3 regions of the Enterococcus sp. AZ194 genome follow, and region 3 is predicted to be linked to each of the others. Evidence: predicted binding sites of a transcription regulator. Region 3 holds the regulator's gene; each other region holds the start of a gene.
The links. Region 3 encodes NrdR, which represses ribonucleotide reductase genes. Its sites were predicted from a motif close to ACACNATATATNGTGT; they were not measured.
Positions count from the first base shown of each region.

Region 1: a site for NrdR is predicted at 5,069-5,084, ahead of nrdH (glutaredoxin-like protein NrdH). Genes of this name have one in related genera too.
Region 2: a site for NrdR is predicted at 1,906-1,921, ahead of nrdD (anaerobic ribonucleoside-triphosphate reductase). Genes of this name have one in related genera too.

Region 1 covers NZ_JBIOQR010000001.1:2,950,119-2,957,695, forward strand. Annotated here, with positions in the region: gene IGI37_RS13875 (quaternary amine ABC transporter ATP-binding protein) at 1-36, opposite strand, end outside; gene IGI37_RS13880 (GntR family transcriptional regulator) at 1,220-1,876, opposite strand; gene IGI37_RS13885 (FeoB-associated Cys-rich membrane protein) at 2,018-2,152, opposite strand; gene feoB (ferrous iron transport protein B) at 2,152-4,311, opposite strand; gene IGI37_RS13895 (FeoA family protein) at 4,311-4,781, opposite strand; gene nrdH (glutaredoxin-like protein NrdH) at 5,158-5,382, shown strand; gene nrdI (class Ib ribonucleoside-diphosphate reductase assembly flavoprotein NrdI) at 5,384-5,752, shown strand; gene nrdE (class 1b ribonucleoside-diphosphate reductase subunit alpha) at 5,742-7,577, shown strand, end outside.
Region 2 covers NZ_JBIOQR010000001.1:1,014,240-1,021,816, reverse strand. Annotated here, with positions in the region: gene IGI37_RS04855 (FtsX-like permease family protein) at 1-293, opposite strand, end outside; gene IGI37_RS04850 (ABC transporter ATP-binding protein) at 283-1,050, opposite strand; gene IGI37_RS04845 (YccF domain-containing protein) at 1,264-1,638, opposite strand; gene nrdD (anaerobic ribonucleoside-triphosphate reductase) at 2,022-4,214, shown strand; gene nrdG (anaerobic ribonucleoside-triphosphate reductase activating protein) at 4,363-4,965, shown strand; gene dinB (DNA polymerase IV) at 5,182-6,306, opposite strand; gene IGI37_RS04825 (IS630 family transposase) at 6,462-7,043, opposite strand; gene IGI37_RS04820 (helix-turn-helix domain-containing protein) at 6,967-7,170, opposite strand; gene IGI37_RS04815 (helix-turn-helix domain-containing protein) at 7,140-7,403, opposite strand.
Region 3 covers NZ_JBIOQR010000001.1:1,614,438-1,622,014, forward strand. Annotated here, with positions in the region: gene adhP (alcohol dehydrogenase AdhP) at 53-1,057, shown strand; gene IGI37_RS07535 (response regulator transcription factor) at 1,103-1,870, shown strand; gene IGI37_RS07540 (polysaccharide deacetylase family protein) at 2,071-3,489, opposite strand; gene IGI37_RS07545 (CsbD family protein) at 3,650-3,988, shown strand; gene nrdR (transcriptional regulator NrdR) at 4,358-4,837, shown strand; gene IGI37_RS07555 (replication initiation and membrane attachment family protein) at 4,856-6,256, shown strand; gene dnaI (primosomal protein DnaI) at 6,256-7,182, shown strand; gene IGI37_RS07565 (hypothetical protein) at 7,221-7,577, shown strand, end outside.

The sequences.
Region 1 (7,577 bases), 1.3 Mb from region 3:
TACTTTTGTTAAATGATTAACTTTTACTTTTATCAAAAAAAAACTCCTTTTTCACGCTTTTTTCATTTTCTTTTCTGAAAACAAAGTGACTACACTAGATTAACATGGTGTAGTCACTTTGTCAAAAAGAAGGTTTCGCTAATATTTCTCTTTAATTAGTAAAAAAAGAGGCCGCTCATCACCATGAATAAGCTGCCTCTTATATTCTGTTATTCTGTCCAACTCTTTTTAACTAGGTTTACTTTTTTCCCACAACTAATTCTTTAAAATTTCTTTAAGCGAGTTTGAGGAGGCTGGGACATGGGACATAACTCAAAAAGTTATGCCCATGCTCCTATTTCCCGAATAAACGGTGAGCACAGAAGCAACTCCTTCGGAAATAAGCTGAAATTCACAAAAATTTGAAGAGCAATTTTCGTGGATTCCCTCTTATTTCTCGGAGTAAAACACTTCTGTCCCAACCTCAGCCTCTATTCCATCTTTTTATTAAGTTTTTTCCAAAAGATAGCAAAGGAAATCATAGATATGGGCAAATTTATGCCCAGTAAAAATATAGCTAGAGGTATTAAAAACCAACTTAAAGCCCCCGTTATTTCGTTAGGCAGAATAAAAACAAATCCTATTATCAAAAGAATTAACAATAAATTCAAATACAGCAAAACTTGACTAATAAAAAAAAGCTTCATTTTCTCTCCTTCAGTTTCTTTTAAATGAGTTTAAAAAATAGCTTACGGATTACCTAATTGAAATTAACAAAAATCAAAACAGGAGCCGTATCTAAAGTAAACACTGAGAAAAATGCCTCAGTACTCTATCCAGGAATCTTTTTGTTGTGCATAATAAAGAGTAAAAAAAGTGTAGGAATCACGGGCATGAACCATCTGGAAAGCGATAATTTTTTTAGCCTCTTTATTCTTTTCAAATTACTACGACACTTGGGAACGATATACGAATTTCTTTTTTTTACCTTTACGTAGCCTAATGCACTTAGTTTCCCAAAAATTTATTCATATCTCAGCATACCCAGATTATTGTTCGAAGCTACTATAATCCTCTCCCAAAATAGGTCCACTAAATCATCCTAACACTGTTTTATCAATTGACAGTGATTCCTTAACCTACACAACGAAGTGAAGACAAGCTGTATGTTTACAACAATCACTTCACTAGATTAAGTGCCTCGTACACTCCTTGAAGCTTACCAATTATACTAACTAAACTAATGTGTCACATCTGTTTCCAAACTAACACCTGGGTAAAAGAAGTTTTGCATTCGTTGCAACGCGTACTCATTTCCAACAAAATAAATCGTATCATTTTCTGAGATCTTCGCATAAGGCCCCGGGGACAATAACAACTCTTCTTTATGAAGAATCGCAACCACGGTTGCATTGGTCTCATGCCACAAATTCAGTTCACTAATTGAACTCTCCAAATGAAGCGCATCTGATGTAATGACCAGTTCAAATGGCAAAAATGGATTCATGCTGTGAGTCCGTTTCGTTTGAGCGACTAGCTGATCCAACAACTTAGAAAAATGATCCAACTCATCCTTCTGTTGCTTAACACTCTCCATGATTTCAACCTTTACTTCTTGAATCGATTGAACATCCTTATATTGTTCCAAAAAGGTTTTGGCATTCTCCTTAGAAGCAACATACGCCCCACTGCCATGACGAACCTCCATAATTCCCAAATCAACCAAAACATTGATTGCTTTTCGAGCCGTTTCGGGGGAGACGTTGTAGGCGCTAGCTAATGTTGAGCGAGCATGAATTTTTTCGCCCACTTGGTATCTATTTTCAATAATTCTTTCCGCCAACTCGACAGCGATTTGTTGGTATCTAGGTACAACAACCTTCTTTTTTTCTCGCATCAAATTTCCCTCACATTATATCTTTACGCTAATAGTACTATGAACGGATAGAATAAGCAAAATAAAAAAGAGTGGTGTAAGACACTGGACACTAGCCCGTCTTTTGACTGGGTAGTCATCCTGTCCGTTCCACTCTCACTCTTATTTACTATTTTGTTGTGTTTTGACTGGACAGCTTGTCGCACAGTCATCACAGGTTTTTCCCGTTTTGATACGAGAATACACGACATAACCCGCACCACCAAAAATTAAAATCGAAAGAATAATTGTCGCAATCATTTCGCCCCTCCTTCAACTGTTGTTAGCGTGACTGTTGTGTTGGTTTTCTGTTTGTTTTTCTTCAGTAACTGAATCATCATTCCTGCCAATACAAGAACGGCACTTATAAAACTAAATCCAATTGATCCATTTTCAAAAAAGACATGCCCGAATTGATAAATCACAAAACTGACCGCATAGGCTAAGCCACATTGATAGCCAACTGCAAGCCACGTCCATTTAGCATTGGCCATTTCACGACGAATCGCACCAATAGCTGCAAAACAAGGCGCACATAACAGATTAAAGACGAGGAATGAGTAAGCCGCAACTGTTGTGTAGCTTCCTTGTAAAACTGACCAGACTTCCTGTCCATTTTCAGAAATCTCTCCTGCATGGCCAAACAAAATCCCAAACGTATTAATGACATTTTCCTTGGCGATTAGACCGGTAATCGTGGCAACTGCCCCCTGCCAATTCCCCCAGCCTAAAGGCGCGAATAATGGTGCAATCACATGCCCCAGACTCGCTAAAATACTTTGGTCAGAGTCGACCGGTTGGAACGCAAAATTATAGGAAAACGTGAACCAGATAACGATACTAGAAACAAAAATAATCGTACTTGCTTTTTTAACAAACGACTTACTTCTATCATACGTTTGTCGTAAAATACTTTTTACTTGCGGAAGATGATAAGCCGGTAATTCCATGATAAATGGTGCAGGGTCTCCAGCAAAGAGCTGCGTTTTTTTCAAGGCAATCCCCGAAAGAACGATTGCACCAATTCCGACAAAATAAGCAGAAGGCGCGACCCAACTACTGTTAGGGAAAAAAGCCCCTGCAATCAAAGCGATAATCGGCAACTTAGCCGAACACGGCATAAACGTAGTCACGATAATGGTCATTCGACGATCCTTCTCATTTTCGATTGTCCGACTCGCCATCACACCTGGAACGCCACAGCCAGTAGCAATCAGCATAGGAATAAACGACTTACCTGATAAGCCAAATTTCCGAAATAAACGGTCCATAACAAAAGCAATCCGAGACATATAACCACAGTCTTCTAAAAAGGATAAACATAAAAACAAAACAATTAATTGTGGTAAAAAGCCTAAAACAGCCCCTACACCAGCAATAATTCCATCTAAAATAAGTCCTTGCATCCAATCTGCTACCTGCCAGTTTGCTAAAGCATCGCCCACTATAGTTGGAATCCATTCTCCAAAGACCTGATCGTTAACCCAATCCGTTCCCATCGTTCCCAAGGTTTGAATAGACAGGTAATAAATCAGCCACATGACTCCAGCAAAAATTGGAAGGGCCAACCAACGATTTGTCACGATTTGATCAATTTTATCACTAAATGACAACCGAATCTCATCTTTTTCAATCGCACAGAGGCTAATGACTCGACTGATGAATTCATACCGTTCATTAATTATGATGGTTTCACTATCCTCCTGGAAGATTTTTTCTGTAATCGTAATAATTTCTTCAATTTCTTTCTTTTGAATCACACTAAGATCGAGTTCCTCTTGGGCACGTGCGTCACGTTCAAATAGTTTCACCGCATACCAACGACTTTGTTTTTCCAAAACCGTCTGACCAAGAACGTCAACAATCTCATTCAAGGCCGTTTCTAATCGAACATCATAGGTTGGAAAATCTACCTTAGCCGGAAATTGTTTAGCTACATGAAGTGTCTCCTTGACAGCTTCTTGAAGTCCACGTTTTTTTAGAGCACTCATCCCAACAACAGGGGCCCCCATACCATACGCAAGCTTCTCTAAATTAATCTTTTTACCTTGTTTTGCAACAATATCCATCATATTTAAAGCAATCACAACTGGAATACCCATTTCCATTAACTGGGTTGTTAAATAAAGATTTCTTTCAAGATTTGTTGCATCAACAATGTTTAAAATGACGCTAGGCTGTCCCTGCAATAAATAATCTCTAGCAACGACCTCTTCTGGTGTGTATGGAGAGAGTGAATAAATCCCGGGTAAATCCTGAATTCGGACAGTTCGATCTGATTTTAGGAGCCCTTCTTTTCTTTCTACTGTTACTCCAGGCCAGTTTCCAACATATTGGTTAGCCCCAGTCAAGTGGTTAAACGTGCTAGTCTTCCCACTATTAGGATTCCCTGCTAAAGCAATCTGGTAGTCACTCATTATTTCTCCTCCTTTTCAATTAGCACTAACTCAGCTTCACTTTTTCTCAACGTTAGTTCATACCCACGAACATGAATCTCAATTGGATCACCTAAAGGAGCTAACTTTCTTATATAAACTGACGTGCCTCTAGTTAGACCCATATCCATTAAACGACGTCTAACAGCTCCTGTCCCATGAATCGTAACCACTTGCCCCGAATCTCCCACAACGAGTTGGTCTAATGAAAGCCAATTTGCTGGATTCTCTGAGGGTTCATCTATCAAAATAGATTCTAAAACAGTCTGGTTAATCGCAATTCTACTATTGTGTAATAAAACAATGCCATTCTCACCAGATGTATTAATCAATACAACCTTTCCCCCTGGTATGACACCCAAGTTACTTAAATGCTTTTTGACTGACTCCTCAGCATTGACTGCTTTTATCTGATACACTCGATTATGTTGTGCTTGATTAAGAGATAACATAGTAACTTCCCCTTGTGAATTATTTTCATATTTTTAATTCCAAGAAAACTCATTGAAATTGATAATCGTTCTCAATAAGATTACTCCCTTCCTCCATAAAAGTCAATGAGATTGTGAAAAAACTAGCGAATTAGTCTAAAATAAATTCATTTCAATCGCCTCAAAATTTCGTCTTTTTCGAAAAAATTTTTTAAAGTTTTTTTACTTTAGAAAACTGTTTTCACCCTTGCAATTCTTGCTTTCATATTTTTTCAAAACACTAAACTTGGTGTCTCTCTTTTTTTTCAACACAATATATAGTGTTTTTAGATTGACTTTTTCCTAGATAGATTTATACTAATGAGTATAGAAATTATCCATTCGGGAGGAACTTATAATGAACGTAAAAATCTTTTCAAAAAATAATTGTATGCAATGCAAAATGGTGAAACGCTACTTAAGCGAGAATAATATAGCATTTGAAGAAGTTAATATTGATAATCAACCAGAAGCTGTTGATTGGTTAAAAGAACAAGGTTTTCAAACTGTTCCAGTAACTACTTCTAATTCAACAACTGTTATCGGCTTCCGCCCTGACCAACTAAAACAATTAGCTAGCTAATATGAAGATTGTTTTCTTCTCCATGACGGGTCAGACTAGAAGGTTTGTTAAAAAGTTGGATTTGCCTGCTTATGAAATTGAGCCTGCAAATCCTTTTTTTGAGATAAAAGAACCATTTGTACTTGCTGTGCCAACTTATGATCAGGAAATTATGGATGTCGTCTATGATTTTTTAGACCATCAAGATAACTCTCTTCTATTAAGAGGAATTATCGGTAGCGGCAATCGAAATTTTGCCGAGTTATTTGTTTACGCAGCAAAACAATTGGCAGAGAATTATCAAGTGCCTCTGCTCCATGCACTTGAGTTTAGCGGCACCTCTGAAGATGTCGACATTATAAAAAAGGTTGTGAATGAACTTGAGTCTTAAAAATTTAAAAGACGTTAGCTACTTTAAGCTAAACAATGAGATTAATCGTCCGGTTAATGGACAAATCCCGTTAAACAAGGATCAAGAAGCGTTAGCTGCATTTTTCAAGGAGAATGCAACACCTAACACGATGACATTTTCTTCTATTAAAGAGAAGATTGATTATCTAGTAAAAAATGATTATATCGAAGAAGGATTTATCAAGCTTTACTCAATGACCTTTATTGAAAAGCTTTATCAATTTTTGGACGAACAGAACTTTCAGTTTAAATCATTTATGGCAGCTTACAAGTTTTACTCTCAGTACGCATTAAAAACAAACGATGGAACGGCTTATCTAGAAACCTACGAAGATCGTGTTGCCTTTAATGCGCTTTATTTTGCCAATGGAGACGAAGAGCTTGCTTTATCTCTTGCTGATGAAATGATTCATCAACGCTACCAGCCAGCGACTCCTTCTTTCTTAAACGCTGGACGTAAACGCCGTGGTGAATTGGTTTCTTGTTTCTTAATCCAAGTAACCGACGATATGAACTCAATTGGCCGTTCAATCAATTCAGCATTACAACTTTCTAGAATTGGTGGCGGCGTTGGGATTACTCTTTCGAATCTTCGTGAGGCTGGTGCGCCAATCAAGGGATATGAAGGGGCAGCAAGCGGCGTGGTTCCCGTGATGAAATTATTCGAAGATAGCTTTAGCTACTCCAATCAATTGGGCCAACGTCAAGGAGCCGGTGTTGTTTACTTAAACGTCTTTCATCCAGATATCATTCAATTTCTTTCTGCAAAAAAAGAAAACGCGGATGAAAAGATTCGAGTTAAAACACTTTCTCTAGGGACGATTGTGCCAGATAAGTTCTATGAATTAGCTAGAAATAATGACGATATGTATTTGTTTAGCCCTTATAGTGTTGAAAAAGAGTACGGTGTTCCTTTCTCATATGTGGACATCACTAAAGAATATGACAATATGGTCGCAAATCCAAATATTCGTAAACAAAAGATTCGCGCGCGTGATCTTGAAAATGAAATCTCAAAATTACAACAAGAATCAGGCTACCCATATATCGTAAATATCGATACTGCAAACCGTTCAAATCCGGTTTATGGAAAAATTATTATGAGTAATCTTTGTTCTGAAATTTTACAAGTACAGGAGCCTTCTGTAATTAACGGCAAACAAGAATATGATGTTATGGGGACAGATATTAGTTGTAACTTAGGGTCAACTAATATTGTAAACCTAATGGATAGCCCAAACTTTGGTAAATCTGTTCGCGCGATGACTCGTGCTTTGACATTTGTCACAGATGCTTCTGATATTGATGTTGTTCCTTCTATTCAAAACGGCAATAAACTAAACCACACAATTGGTTTAGGAGCTATGGGACTGCATACTTATTTTGCTAAAAATCATATGGAATACGGCTCTGAGGAATCACTTGATTTTACGAATATTTATTTCATGTTATTAAATTATTGGACGCTAGTTGAAAGTCATGCCATTGCCAAGGAATATGGCGAAGTCTTCCATAATTTTGAAAAATCAGACTATGCAAGTGGTACCTATTTTGATAAATATGTCACAGGAGACTACCAACCAAAATTCGAAAAAGTCAAAGAAATCTTCAACGATATCTTTATTCCTTCAGCCGAAGATTGGAAAGAACTCCGTGAAGCAATCAAAAAAGACGGTCTTTATCATCAAAATCGTCTGGCAGTTGCACCAAATGGCTCTATTTCGTATATCAATGACACGAGTGCAAGTATTCACCCAATTACTCGTATGATTGAAGAGCGTCAAGAGAAGAAAATTGGTAAAATT
Region 2 (7,577 bases), 600 kb from region 3:
AATTTACTCATCCCAAAAAGTCGATACAGACCAACCTCTTTGTAGCGTTTATTAACAAAAAAACGGTTGGCACTCACCATAAAAAACAAAATGACGAGAATCACCATAACACTACCCATTCGTAAGAAGCTTTCAATCCGCACATCTTGACTGGCCCGGCGCAACAACGGCTGGTCATAAGTCATCGCACTGAATGAATAATAAATCATCACCGCGATAGCCATACTTACAAAATAGCCAAAATAGACTTGTAGTTGTCGGAAAAAACTGCGCGCGGCTAATTTATAAACCATTCAGCTTGCCACCTCCACCAATTGCTGCTTGCATATCGATGACTTTATTGAAGAAGTCTTGGCGGCTCCCTTTACGAACAACCTCTGAAAAAATTGCCCCATCTTTAATAAATAAGATACGATTGCAAAAGCTCGCTGTATAAGGATCGTGAGTCACCATAACAATCGTCGTATCTTCTTGTAGATTAATCTCCGATAGATAGTGGAGCAATTCTGTTGCTGCTTTTGAATCCAACGATCCCGTGGGCTCATCGGCAAAGATAACACTTGGCCTAGTTACAAGCGCTCGGGCAGCCGCAATACGTTGACGCTGACCGACAGAAATTTCATCTGGATATTTATCTAAAACAGCCGTCACGTTCAAAATTTCGCAGACCTTTTGAATTCGCTGATTAATTTCCTCTGTGGGAATCCGATTCACGGCTAGCGGCAACACAATATTGTCTCTATTGGTTAGGGTGTCTAATAAATTAAATTCTTGGAAAATAAAGCCTAACTCTTTTCTTCTAAACGAATTTAATTGATCCTCTTTCATCCGTGTAATATCGCGTCCATCAATTTGAACACTACCGATAGTTGGTAGGCTAATCGTTGCAAGAATGTTCAACAGAGTGGTTTTCCCTGCGCCACTAGGCCCCATAACTCCTACAAATTCGCCCTCTTCAACCCTAAAAGAAAGATTATCCAAGACTTTGGCGTGATTGCCTTTATTTCCATAGGTCTTGCTCAAATGTTTGACATCAATCATCGTTTTTATAGGGACCCCTCCTCATGATCAGTAGATAGTAGACAAAAAAATTTGCCTGTTTGTTCCGCTCATTCTTTTTGATTGTTTTTTTATCATGGTAGCACATTTCAGCGCATCCTAACAGTTAACGTGACTTGCAAAAAAGGAACACATTGAAAAAAATATTCGTCAACTCGTGCAACTGAAACTGGCTAAACGCTCACTTATTTCAGGAGCTAAGCTTTAGTATCTAGTAGAAAGAACGACTTGCGCACCAAACGGCATGAGCGCCAATTTCGCTAGTTTGAATGATTGTAAGCCAAACGGAATCCCAATCACGGTGATGCATAAAAGCACGCCACTAATACAATGAGCTACAGCTAACCAAAAACCACTGAAAATTAGCCAAAGAAAATTGACAAGAAATGAGACGGTACTGGCACTATAAACAACCTCTTTTCCAAACGGCCAAAAGCTCAAGTCTGCTAATTTAAAACATTGCAGGCCAATCGGAATCCCGACAATCGTGATACACCAAAGCACCCCTGCTGCAAACCACGTCAGTCCACCGACAAATCCGCCAAAGATAAACCAAATTATATTTCCTAAGCACCCCATTAAAACGCCCACTTTCTTCTATTCATATAAATAGTATACTATAAAACCACCTGCTCGTTTTCTTCGACTGAAAAAGGCAGCTTCCTCTTTTAAACAAAAATTGGTTTGTACAGACGACCTCCTGATGAAAGCCTTTCATTTATTTCTGGCAAATGGTATTCAAAAAAATAATTTTTTTGCTAAAAAAAGGTTGAAAATTTACACATCTTATGAAAGCTATCACAAAACCAATAACCATGAGTTTTCATAAATTTTCAATTCTTGTGCACACTACATATAGTGTGCACGATTAATTTTTTATCTAAAAAAACACTATATCTAGTTGATACTTCCCGTAAATTGTTTTATGATGTTAATGAACAAAAAATTAGGAGTGAATACAAATGATGGAAATTAAAGAAACGAGTGCACAAGATAAAGCAGAACAAACTCGTTTATCAAGTATGAAAATTATCAAGCGCGATGGCCGTCTAGTCGATTTCGATGATCAAAAAATTTATGATGCGCTACTAAAGGCAGAACAAAAGCTAACCAATGAATTGACTCCTCTTGCACATGAACGTATCCAAGATATTGTGGACCGTGTGGATCAAGAAATTGTCGAACGATTCAACCAAAATATCAAAATTTACGAAATCCAAAATGTCGTTGAACATATTTTATTAGAAAAAAATGAATATCAACTGGCTGAAGAATATATCAATTACCGAACTCGTCGTGACTTTGAGAGAAGTAAATCGACAGATATCAACTTCACTATTGGCAAACTAATTAACAAGGATCAATCGGTAGTTAACGAAAATGCCAATAAAGATAGTGATGTTTTTAACACACAACGTGATTTAACAGCTGGAATTGTTGGTAAATCAATCGGCTTAAAAATGCTTCCTCCTCATGTAGCTAACGCCCATCAAAAAGGAGACATTCATTATCACGATCTTGATTACCATCCATATACTCCTATGACCAATTGTTGTCTAATTGATTTTAAAGGTATGTTAACTAAAGGCTTCAAAATCGGTAATGCAGAAGTAGAGTCGCCAAAATCAATCCAAACCGCTACTGCACAAATCTCGCAAATCATTGCCAATGTGGCTTCTAGCCAATACGGCGGATGTTCAGCTGACCGAACAGACGAATTACTTGCGCCTTTCGCTGAGTTGAACTATCAAAAACATTTGAAAGACGCTGAGGAATGGATTGAAACGCCAGAACGCCGTGAAGAATATGCTAAATCAAAAACTCGAAAAGATATCTTTGATGCTATGCAAAGCTTAGAGTATGAGATTAATACTCTCTTCACTTCAAATGGTCAAACACCTTTCACCTCTCTTGGATTTGGCTTAGGAACAAGTTGGTTTGAACGAGAAATTCAACGAGCAATTTTACAAATCCGAATCAATGGTTTAGGTAGTGAACATCGAACAGCGATTTTCCCTAAACTAATCTTCACGTTAAAACGTGGCGTAAATATGGAGAAAAATGACCCTAACTATGAAATTAAAGAGCTGGCTTTAGAATGTGCAACCAAACGTATGTATCCAGATATTTTAAACTACGAAAAAATTGTTGAATTAACAGGTAGTTTCAAAGTGCCAATGGGTTGTCGTTCATTCCTTCAAGGATGGAAAGACGAACAAGGCGAAGAAATTAATGTCGGCCGCATGAACTTAGGTGTTGTCACATTAAACTTACCTCGAATTGCACTTGAAGCAAATGGGGATGTTGACAAATTCTGGTCTTTACTTGAAGAACGTCTGGGAACGATGAAGGATGCCCTTGTGTATCGTGTCGAACGTTGTAAAGAAGCAACGCCTGCCAATGCACCAATTCTTTACATGTATGGTGCATTTGGCAAACGTTTGGAACGCAAAGACTCCGTTAATGAGTTGTTCAAAAACCGCCGTGCGACAGTTTCAATGGGTTATATTGGTCTTTATGAAGTTGCCTCTTCTTTCTTTGGCGGCGAGTGGGAAAAAACACCTGAAGCGAAAGAATTTACATTAAGTATCTTGAAATCTTTGAAAGCTCATGCAGATGCGTGGAGTGATGAATATGGGTACCATTTCAGCGTGTACTCAACACCTAGTGAAAGCTTAACTGACCGTTTCTGTCGATTAGATACAGAAAAATTTGGTCTTGTTGAAAACATTACGGATAAAGATTACTACACAAATAGTTTCCATTATGATGTGCGTAAGAATCCAACACCTTTTGAGAAACTTGATTTTGAAAAAGATTATCCTGCTTATTGTTCGGGTGGTTTTATTCATTATTGTGAATATCCAGTACTTCAACAAAATCCGAAAGCACTTGAAGCGGTTTGGGATTACGCCTACGATAAAGTTGGCTACCTAGGAACAAACACACCGATTGACCATTGTTACGCATGTGGGTTTGAAGGAGACTTCACACCAACTGAACGTGGCTTCGAGTGTCCTGAATGTGGTAACCATGATCCGAAAACATGTGACGTAGTGAAACGAACTTGCGGTTACCTTGGAAACCCTCAAGCACGCCCAATGGTTCACGGCCGTCACAAAGAAATCTCTTCACGTGTTAAACACATGAAATAAATTCGAACATTTTAGAAACAAAAAAGATAAGGAGTCAGGATAATTGATTGCAAGTCACTTGTGTCAAACAAAGACACTGTAAGGCTTTCAACTTATCCTGGCTTGCCTTTTATACGAAATTATCCTGTTGAAGAAAGAAGTTTTCCCTATGAATAATCCTCAACCAAAAGAATGGCTCTCACAAGACTATAGCCAAAACTATATTGCTGATTATAAAGCTTTTAACTTTGTCGATGGCGAAGGCGTTCGTAATAGTTTGTACGTTAGTGGTTGCTTATTTGCTTGTGAAGGCTGCTTCAATAAAGCCGTTCAAAATTTCCGATATGGCAAACCATTCACCCAAGAGTTAGAAGAGCAGATTATCACGGATCTAACCCCTGACTACATCCAAGGATTAACACTACTAGGCGGTGAGCCCTTTTTAAATATAGAGGTCTGCCTCAAAGTGGTCAACCGAGTTCGTGACACATTTGGCACAACCAAAGATATCTGGTCTTGGTCTGGTTATACTTTTGAAGAACTCTTATTAGAATCTGAAGACAAACTAGAATTATTACAAAAAATTGATATCCTCGTTGATGGTCGTTTTGAACTTTCAAAGCGCGATCTCAAGCTGCAATTTCGTGGGAGTAGCAATCAGCGTATTGTTGATGTCAAGAAGTCGCTAGAGGCTCAACAAGTCGTACTTTGGGACAAATGTACGGATGGCAAAGAGACCTTCGAACAAATCAAAAAAGCCGATTTAATTTAATTATCAAAAAAGAGAATCGTTACGCGGATTAGGCGTGACTGATTCTCTTTTTTGATAATTAACTGTATTCGATTGATCCGATAATTTTTGAAAAAAGATGGCACTATTTAATACTGCTAAATCTTCGGGCTTTGTGACATTTCCAGCCTGCTTCTACTTGCCAAAAGATGAGTCTTTTTATCGGATCTTCAAAAATTCAAAACCATACTCACCCACTCAGTTTTTGTCTTCTTTCTCCCATAGAGGTAAGACTATATTTTCATACGACATTGGATCAAGATTGGTCACGGTAATTCCTAACAATCGAATCCCTTTTTCGACACCCAAAACATCTTCCCAAATAAGACTCGCTTCATGAAAAAGAGCTTCCTTTTTATAAAGATATTCTGGTAAAGTGACACGCTTTGTGACGGTTGAATAATCCGTATATCTAACCTTAAGAACCACTGTCTTCCCATGCTTTTGAACCCGCCGCAACGAATTTTCAACACTTTCAGAAAGCTTCCTCAATTGCCCCAAGACTTCCTCTTCTGTCTGTAGTGGCGTACCATACGTGTTCTCTCTTCCTACTGATTTTCTATCTCTGGTCACACTCACTGGTGAATTATGGATACCACGAACTTTTCGATACAAAGAATAGCCCATTTTACCAAAATAACGAATCAAGTCCATCTCACTTTGTTCATATAAATCTGCACCTGTAAAAATCCCAAGCTCATTCATCCTAGGCACCGTTTTTTTCCCCACCCCATGAAACTTCTCAATCGGCAAGGCCTTCAAAAAAGCAACTGCATCCTCGGGCATCACAACGGTCATTCCCTTGGGCTTTTGGTAATCAGAAGCAAGCTTAGCGATAAATTTATTGTAGCTGACCCCAGCAGAACAAGTCAGTCGTAACTCCTGCCAAACATCTCGCTGAATCATGCGGGCAATCTTAATCGCCGACTTGGATTGAACTTTATTTTCAGTCACATCTAAGTAGGCTTCATCAATCGACATTGGCTCAATTATGTCAGTATAGCGAGCGAAAATTTTTCGAATTTCTTTTGATATTTCTGTATATTTTTCATAACTTCCTGGCTTAAAAATAGCCTGTGGACACAGCTCAAATGCCTTCTGCGCACTCATTGCAGAATGAATCCCATATTGTCGCGCAATATAATTAGCCGTTGTCACTACCCCACGCCCACCAGTATCACTAGGATGTCGCGCAATAACTAACGGATGACCCACAAGCTCCGGATGATCCCGCTCTTCAACAGCCGCAAAAAAAGCATCCATATCGATATGAATAATTTTTCTAGAGGTATCATTTTTCAATGGAAAGCGCATCTCTACCACTATTGTCACCCTTTCTATTCAGTCAACTATCAGAAGTGTTCAAATCTGTCCTTCTCATTATAATGACTCACTTCATTATAATACAAACATCCGTTCCCGTTCAATCTTTCTGATTAAAAATTTTGAAATAGATAGTTTCTGTTAATAAACAAGCATTAAAGGCACAGCCGATCAATCGTTTCTTTTGGAATGGTATTTACCCATCGAACAAATGTACGAACGGCTATTTTAATTTGATAATATTTGGAGAAAAAAACGTTGTTCACACAGGTTTCCTTGAGCCATTTCCATAGCTCTTCAATGGCATTCAAATTAGGGCTATAAGGTGGCAGAAAAAGGAGACGCAATCGGACATTTCTCCTCAAAAAATCTTGTAAAATTTTGGCATGATGGACTCTTGAGTTATCTAAAACCATGACGATAATTCCTGTAGGATACAATTTTAGAACATTTTCAAGAAATCCTTGGAAAACCTTTGCGTCAAATGTGTCACTTTCTTCCACATAAACGGCACCTGTTTCGTAATTCAATATTCCTGTAAGCTTGACGCTGTAGTGTTTTCCGTACGTCTTAATCTTCTTTTGTTGACCAATAGGAAACCAAGTGGCTTGTAACGCTTGATAATCACGTATAGTGGATTCATCTTCAAAGAGCAGGTGCTCAATCTCCCCATTTACGAGTTTTTTTTTCAGCTTCCAGTTGCTCCAAAAATTCGGCTTGTTTCTCTTTATCGGCATTTGCTAATACATAGCTAGGCCGCGTATGACTTAAGCCAATTTGATGCATTTGTTGCAGAATACTGCTTTCTTTATAATCTATGTTATACGTTTCCTTTAACCATTTTGCTGCAAGCTTACCGTCCAATTGTAGCGACCTGGAAAACCGACGTCATGAGGGACATAATCACGTATGACATCGTATAACGCTTGACTCTGTTCTTTTGTCATGAACGGTGGACGTCCAGATTTTTTTTGGGGAACGAGTGCAGTAAGTCCCCCTTGTAAATAACTATTTATATAGAATCCTACAGTTGTCTCGTTCAAGTGAAACATTCCAGCGATTTCTTTATTTTGCTTCCCTTGCATACTTAAATCAATGACTTGGTATTTTTAGTTTTAGTCTTGTATTTTTAGTTTCTCGCAACTGAGTGCGGATTTCTTCAATTTGTTCAGGAGTATAATGTTTTATTTTCATGGGAGAAACCTCGTTTTAGTTTCATTTTACCATGGATGGCAAGCTTTAATTTGAAATGCGTTTTACTTTACGGGAAC
Region 3 (7,577 bases):
ATTGTGCACAGTTGAATTCTTACCTTAGACTTATAATTAGGAGAGATAGATTATGAAAGCAGCAGTAGTTTCAAATAATAAAACTGTAGAGATTGTAGAAAAAAGTTTAAGAAGCTTAAAACCCAATGAAGCATTATTAAAAATGGATTGTTGTGGTGTTTGTCATACAGACTTGCATGTAAAAAATGGCGACTTTGGTGACGTGACTGGCAGAGTCTTAGGGCACGAAGGAGTAGGAAAGGTTATTGCTATAGGTGAAGATGTCACCTCACTTGCAATCGGCGATCGTGCTAGTGTTGCATGGATGTTTGAAAGCTGTGGCAGCTGCGAATATTGTATTAACGGACAAGAAAGTTTATGTCGCACTGTAAAAAACGCGGGCTTTTCAGTAGATGGCGGTATGGCTGAAGAGTGTATCGTTACTGCTGACTATGCAGTGAAGGTTCCAGAAAAGCTTTCTTCTGCGAAAGCTAGTAGTATTACTTGCGCTGGCGTTACTACTTATAAAGCTGTAAAGGTATCAGATATAAAACCTGGTCAGTGGATTGTTATTTTTGGACTAGGTGGATTAGGAAACTTAGCTCTACAATATGCAAAAAATGTTTTTAACGCTAAAGTAATTGGGATTGATGTCAATAATAGCCAATTAGAGTTTGCTAAAAGTAGTGGGGCTGACTTGGTATTTAATCCAGTGGAAGAAGATGTTGTAGAGAAGATACAAGAAGCTACTGGTGGCGCACATGCAGCTGTAGTGACTGCTGTTTCTAAAAATGCGTTTAATTCGGCAGTTGATGTAGTTAGAGCGGGAGGAACTGTGGTTGCAGTTGGCTTACCTTCTGAAAGTATGGATCTTAATATTCCAAGATTAGTTCTTGACGGAATCAAAGTCATCGGTTCATTAGTAGGTACTAGAACGGACTTAGCGGAAGCTTTTCAATTTGCGGCAGAAGGAAAAGTTACGCCAAAAGTCGAAATGCGTCAAATTGAAGACATCAATGATATCTTTGATGAGATGGTCAGTGGAAAAATTAATGGTCGAATGGTTATCGAATTTTAATAACATTTATTATTTATAGTAGTCTTAAAAATTAGGAGGAAGAACATGTGCAATGTATTACTCATTGACCATGATAGTCAATCTATTAAACCGATAGAGCAGTATGTAGAAGCTTATTTCGCTAATGTTATTTTATTTCCAGCAATTCAAACATATAAACAACTGGATAATATAATAAAAAAACATAAAATTGAGATTGCTATTATTAATACTGAGATTGGCATTGACTGTTTCGACCTTCACAAACGGTTGGTTGTCAGTAATCCAAATACCAAATCAATTCTTTTTTCTTCACGTGGTGAGTTTAAAATTGCTCAAAAAGCATTACGATATGGAATTGTTGACTATTTGTTGACTCCAATTGGAACTGATTTTATTTATGCATTAGATCGTGCGATTCAATCAATTAATCAGATATCTTTGCTAAATGTGAGGAATAATCATAATACCTCTCGTTCATTCCATCTGAAAAACCGAATTTTGCGGTATATTCATGATCAATACGCTGAAGATATTTCCTTAGTAACACTTTCTGACTATTTACATCTAAGTAGAGACTATACCAGTAGATTGGTAAAAGATACTTTGGGAATGACATTTTCTCTCTATTTGCTGATTTATCGGATAGAGGTTGCTAAAAAAGAATTATCGACAAGCGATTTAACTGTTAATGAAATAGCTCATCGAGTTGGTTTTAATGAACCAAACTACTTTAGCAAAAAATTTAAAGAAGTCGTTCATTTAACACCTACCCAATATAAAAAAACTTATAGCGGTGTGGGAACAATCATTACTTCTGGTTTTATCAATTAAGAATTTACCATAAATAGGAGCGTGGGACGAAATTTTGCCCCACGCTCCTATTACATGAATAAACATCGAATAAAGAAGCCGTTCCTTGTTATTTATCTGAGTGAAACATTGTTGACTCAACGCTCATATGGTTGAAGTTGATTGCTTGTAAATTGACGTTTGTAATCAACTCTCTGGATTATCTATAAATGTTTCTATTTTTAAAATTCATTAATTTCTCTGGAACCGCCAAAGTATTGCGTATGACTTTTTGGTCCCTTAAAAATAGTGTCCACAGTTGTAAATTCGTAACCTTGTTTTTTTAACGATTGAATAATTGGTCGGACTGCATCAACACTGTTCTCATGAATATCATGTAATAAGATAACAGAACCATCCTCTAGTTGATCATTAACTGTTTTGACGATCTTTTCAGAACTGCCTTTTTTCCAATCTTCCGTATCTACATTCCAGTGAATCAATGGTTGATCTAACGTTTTAGCGATGGATTCCTTCATTGCACCATAAGGCGGACGAATATATTTGGGAAGAAGGCCTGTTGCCTTATAAACAGTTTTATCTGTACTATGCATTTGCGTTTTGATAGCGTCCGGTGTTAATTGTGTAAGATTTTTATGGTCATAGGAATGATTTCCGATAGTATGCCCATCCTCAATAATTTCTTTCAACACATTGGGATAAGCTTCTGCTTGGCTTCCTAAAACAAAGAAGGTTGCAGGAACATCTTCTTCTTTCAAAATTTTGAGTAACTTTTCAGTCGTCTCAGGGCGTGGGCCGTCATCAAAGGTGAGAGCAACTTGTTTATTTTTATGCTCAGGAAAGTATTGTTTTGAAACAAAGCTTGAATTCAGGTAGTGGGAAAACTCAGCCCAAGGAAGCATCACCATAGAAACATCACCAATTGGTTGGGATAACGTCACTTCAATTCCAACATCATTGACTTTATTAACAACCAAATCACCGGTTTTGAAAGGAGCCAAATTTAAGACCTCATCAATAATGGTATTCCCGTCTTTACTCCTATTTAAAATTTCTTGCTGAATCAGAAAGTGGCAACGCATTAACTCTTCATTGCTTGGGAAAAAATCTGTCGTTGTTGGCATCTTTTTTGTATCCGAGCGTATAAAGCTTGCTTCTCCAGAATTTGATTCGGTTTGATCATAAGATTTTTTCTTTTCATTCCAAATGTAGCTAGAAAAATTATAATAAACACGCGTTAATGATTTGGAATAATTTTCAGAAACTTGTTTTCCGGTAACGATATCTGGTGCATTATCTTTTGGGAAATGGCTAAATAGTAAGCCTAAAGAATCCTCATGTTTCAAATTATCAACAAAAAAGGTCTGTTCATCTGTTGAATAGTTTTTACTTTCTTGCCATTGTTTATCAGCTAATTCTTTCAGTAAAGAGCGTTTAGCTTGCTTTCTTTCTGAAGAAAGTTTGAGTGGTGTATGTGCATACGCATCTTTGTGTTCAGGATTTAAGTCGCTCAATAAACTATTAATCACGTAACCAGATCCGACAATAAAAAGAACAATAATTGGTAAAAAAAACAGCCAATTTTTCTTTTTCGGTTTCTTCCGATATATCTCTTTTCGCGAACGATATTGTTGTGTCATGGGTAAATACTCCTTCAGTAATCTCTTAGTCTAGAGTACCATGCTTAATATAGAGATTCAACGACAGAAACAAGAATCTTTCCATAAATTTTTGCTGCATATTATTTTTATTTCTCTTGTTATTTTGTTATTCTAAAAATAAGTAAGGGAGGAAGTTCTTATGAGCACAATGAAAGATCAGTCGGAGAAAGTCATTGGTTCTGTAAAGGGAAAAATTGGCAACTTACTTAATGACAAACAGTTAGAAGAAGACGGAAAAGAGCAAATAGAAAAAGCCGCCATTCAAATTCAAAAGAAAAAAGACCGTTTGAGAGAGCTAGAGGATAGCTATGATGAGTTTGCTGCAAAAAAGCAAGACTTTACTAAAGAACAAATCAAGCAACCTCAAAAAAACGAACCGTTTGAACCCGTTGATGATACCCCACATATTTCCTCAAAACAACAAAGAGAAGAGATTCGAATGAAACACTATACAGGAATCGAAGAAAAGTTTAGATAGCATAACCATTAACACCTTTACTAAGAAGGAAGAAGTTGATTTCCTTTGTAAAGGTGTTTTTCAACGAATACTTAATGGTTCCTTACTCATTTATGAGCTAATTGGCAATCAGTTGTATATAAATGAATAAAATGTCTAAAAACTGAATAAGAATTGTCCTTACAGGCGCTTTTTTACGTAGTTTTTTACGACAGAACAGGATTTCATGTTATAATATACACGTGTCACCGATAGAAAAAATTTGACGAATACAACAACAACTATTCGTGTCTAAAAAAACACGTTATTCGAGTATTAAGCGTATGATAGAAGCTAGATAGGTATCATACATTGAATAAGTTTACTAATAATGAATTTGAGGTGAAGGTTATGCGCTGTACAAGATGTCAGAATAATAACTCTCGAGTAGTAGATAGTCGACAAACAGATGATGGACGAGCAATCCGTCGTCGTCGAGAATGTGAGAACTGTGGTTTTCGTTTTACCACTTTTGAACGAATTGAGGCTGCTCCTTTACTAGTTATTAAAAAGAATGGCGACCGTGAAGAATTTAATCGCGAGAAAATTTTGCGTGGTTTGGTCCGCTCAGCTGAAAAGCGGCCAATTGCCATTAAGCAGATGGAAGCAATTGTCGATCATGTCGAAAACCGTGTGCAAAATTTGGGGGAAAATGAAGTCTCAACCAATCTAATTGGCGAGTATGTTATGGAAGAGCTGGTTGATCTAGATGAGATTGCCTACATTCGTTTTGCTAGTGTGTATCGACAATTCAAAGATATGTCTGTCTTCTTGAAAGAACTTCAAGATATCGTAGAAAAAGCGAAGGCAGATAATAAAAATAAAGAGTAGTCAAAAGGAGGCCTTTTCTTGGATAGTGCCTGGAAAGAAATCCAACCTAAAAATATTTTTCAACTATACAAGTCCTTACCCAACACCAATCTTGCTGATGAAGCATTGCTTTACCTGTATCAGCCTATCATGGGTGCTCAAGCACTGACTTTATATCTAACCATGGTTAGTGAAATTGAGACAGCTACAGGCCATAGTCAAGAAGCTCTTCATGCGGAACTATTAACGATGATTAATGCAGGGATTCCCCAATTTTTCGAAGCTCGAATCAAGCTTGAGGGAATTGGACTGCTAGAAACCTATAAAAAAGAAGATCCTGAGCTTGGGACAACCTTTCTCTACAAACTACTTACACCCATGGAGCCTGTGGAGTTTTTCAAAGATACCGTTCTTTCTTTTCACCTGTTGAATACAGTTGGAGAAAAGAAATTTCAAACACTTGTCAAACGATTTGAACCAAAACCGCTTGATGTCGACTTACGTGAGTACCAATCAATTACTAAAAAGTTTTTGGACGTGTATGGCTGGCAAAATCAAGAATTGCTTGAGAAAAGTTTAGAGTTAGAAAAGGTCGCTCAAAGGTTTCAGTCGACTGAGGCAAAAAAAACTTTGGCGAATGAAGTGGAACAACTGAACTGGTCTTTTGTTGAAGAGCTTTTGATTAGAAAGTTAGGGCGTAAACTGACTTTGGACAAATCAACGAAAGAGCTTTTCACCGTCTACCATGCCATGTATGGCGTGGATGAGTTAGAATTGGTGGAGATGAGTTTGCCTTCATTTGATATGCTTTCTGGCGCATTTAATCAAAAAGAGTTACAACGTTTGTTAACGGTGGCGAACCTACCAAATAGTCAAAAGCAAGCACCCGAAAAGGCAGAAACTGGTGATTCCGATGCGCAGACCCGTCGATGGAATACCTTACGTCAAGAAGGATTTAGTGAAAAAGAATTGCAATTAGTTCAAGAGAGTGAATCGATTCCGCCAATGATTTATTTGGAGGCAATTAAAACACAGAAAAATGGTTATGTTTCAAAGGATGAAACGTGGCTGATTCGCGAACTGATTAATGAGTCTCCTTTAAAAAACAGTGTCATTAATATTTTGATTAATTATGTCTTAGTCGTAAAAAATGATTCTAGTTTAACACGCAATTTTGTCAGTCGAATTGCTAATGACTGGTCCCAACTCAAAATTCAATCATCAGAAGCCGCGATTCGTCACGTAAAAACGCTGAAAGAAGACGCGAAGAAAAAAAGTGAAACAACACCTAGACGCACGTCTCAAAAACGCGTTCGACGTGAAAAACTACCTGAGTGGTTGAATAAACCTCAAGTGGAAGCTGCAACGGATCCAGAAAAACAAGCTGAGATAAACCGCAAACTTCAAAACTATCTCGCAAAGAAGGAAGGTGAGGACTGATGGAAGACGTAGGAAAAGAGCTTTCAAAAATAGTCAAACAACGTAATTATCAAGATCGGTTCGCCAAAATGATGGATAAGGTTTTAGCAGATGAAGATGTTCAAAGCTTTTTAACTGAGCACAAAGATAAGCTGACAGAAGAAGATATTGAAAAAAGCTATGCCAAACTCTATGAATTTGTCCAAGAAAAAAGAAAATATAAACTAAATGATCCAACCATGATTGCTCCAGGCTACGAGCCACAATTGATGCTGAATTTCCATTATGTAGACGTCACCTATGTTCCCACAGAAGCCTTAATTGCTAGACGTCGCCAAGAAGAAATTAAGAGTCGAATTCATGCGATGGATATGCCAAAAGATATCCGAAATGCTTCATTTAATACATTTGATAATACCAGTGGGCGAGGAGAAGCTCTTTCAGCGGCCCTAGATTTTGTCGAAGGTTATTCTGCTGACAAGAAAGCCTTTCATAAAGGACTCTATCTTGTTGGAAGCTTCGGTATTGGCAAAACTTATCTGCTGGGTGCCATCGCTGGAGAATTAGCTATTAAAGGGTTTAGTACGACTTTAGTGCATTTTCCGACATTTGCCGTGGAGATGAAACAAGCGATTGGAAAAGATCAAGTAGCAGAAAAGTTAGATGCAGTGAAAAAATCGCAAGTCTTAATGATTGATGATATTGGTGCTGATGCAATGAGTAGTTGGATTCGAGATGAGGTCTTTGGAGTCATTTTACAATATCGAATGCAAGAACAGCTGCCAACCTTCTTTTCTTCTAATTTTTCAATGGAAGAGCTAGAGGACCATTTGTCAGTCACGCAACGCGGAGACGAAGAACCGTTAAAAGCCAAGCGGATTATGGAACGAATTCGTTATTTAACAAAAGAGGTTTGGATGTCAGGGAAAAATCGTCGAAACGGATAAATCAATCGCACTTGTTTAAGAATGAAAGGTGAGTCTTAATGAAAAAAAGTAGTTTATGTGCACTGCTAACTATTAGTTTAGGCCTAGTATTGGTCGGTTGTTCAAACGAAACAAAAAAGCCTCAAGCAAGTACCGAGACTAGTCAGTCAATCAGTAGCTCAACGAAAGAAAGTAGTGAAAAAGAAATGAGCTCGACAGAAGATAAAAGTCAAACTCGTTCAGAATTCACGGCTACCTTAAGTGAAGACGCAAAAGAAAATGAAAAAGACAAGAACCAACTTCGCCTTATTCTAAATGAGGTGACGGCAAAGGTCGATCCCGAAAACATCATTGGCTCTTTCTCAAATGGTGGGGTCATTTTAAATGTGGCAACGGATCAGTTAGGTGAAAAGACC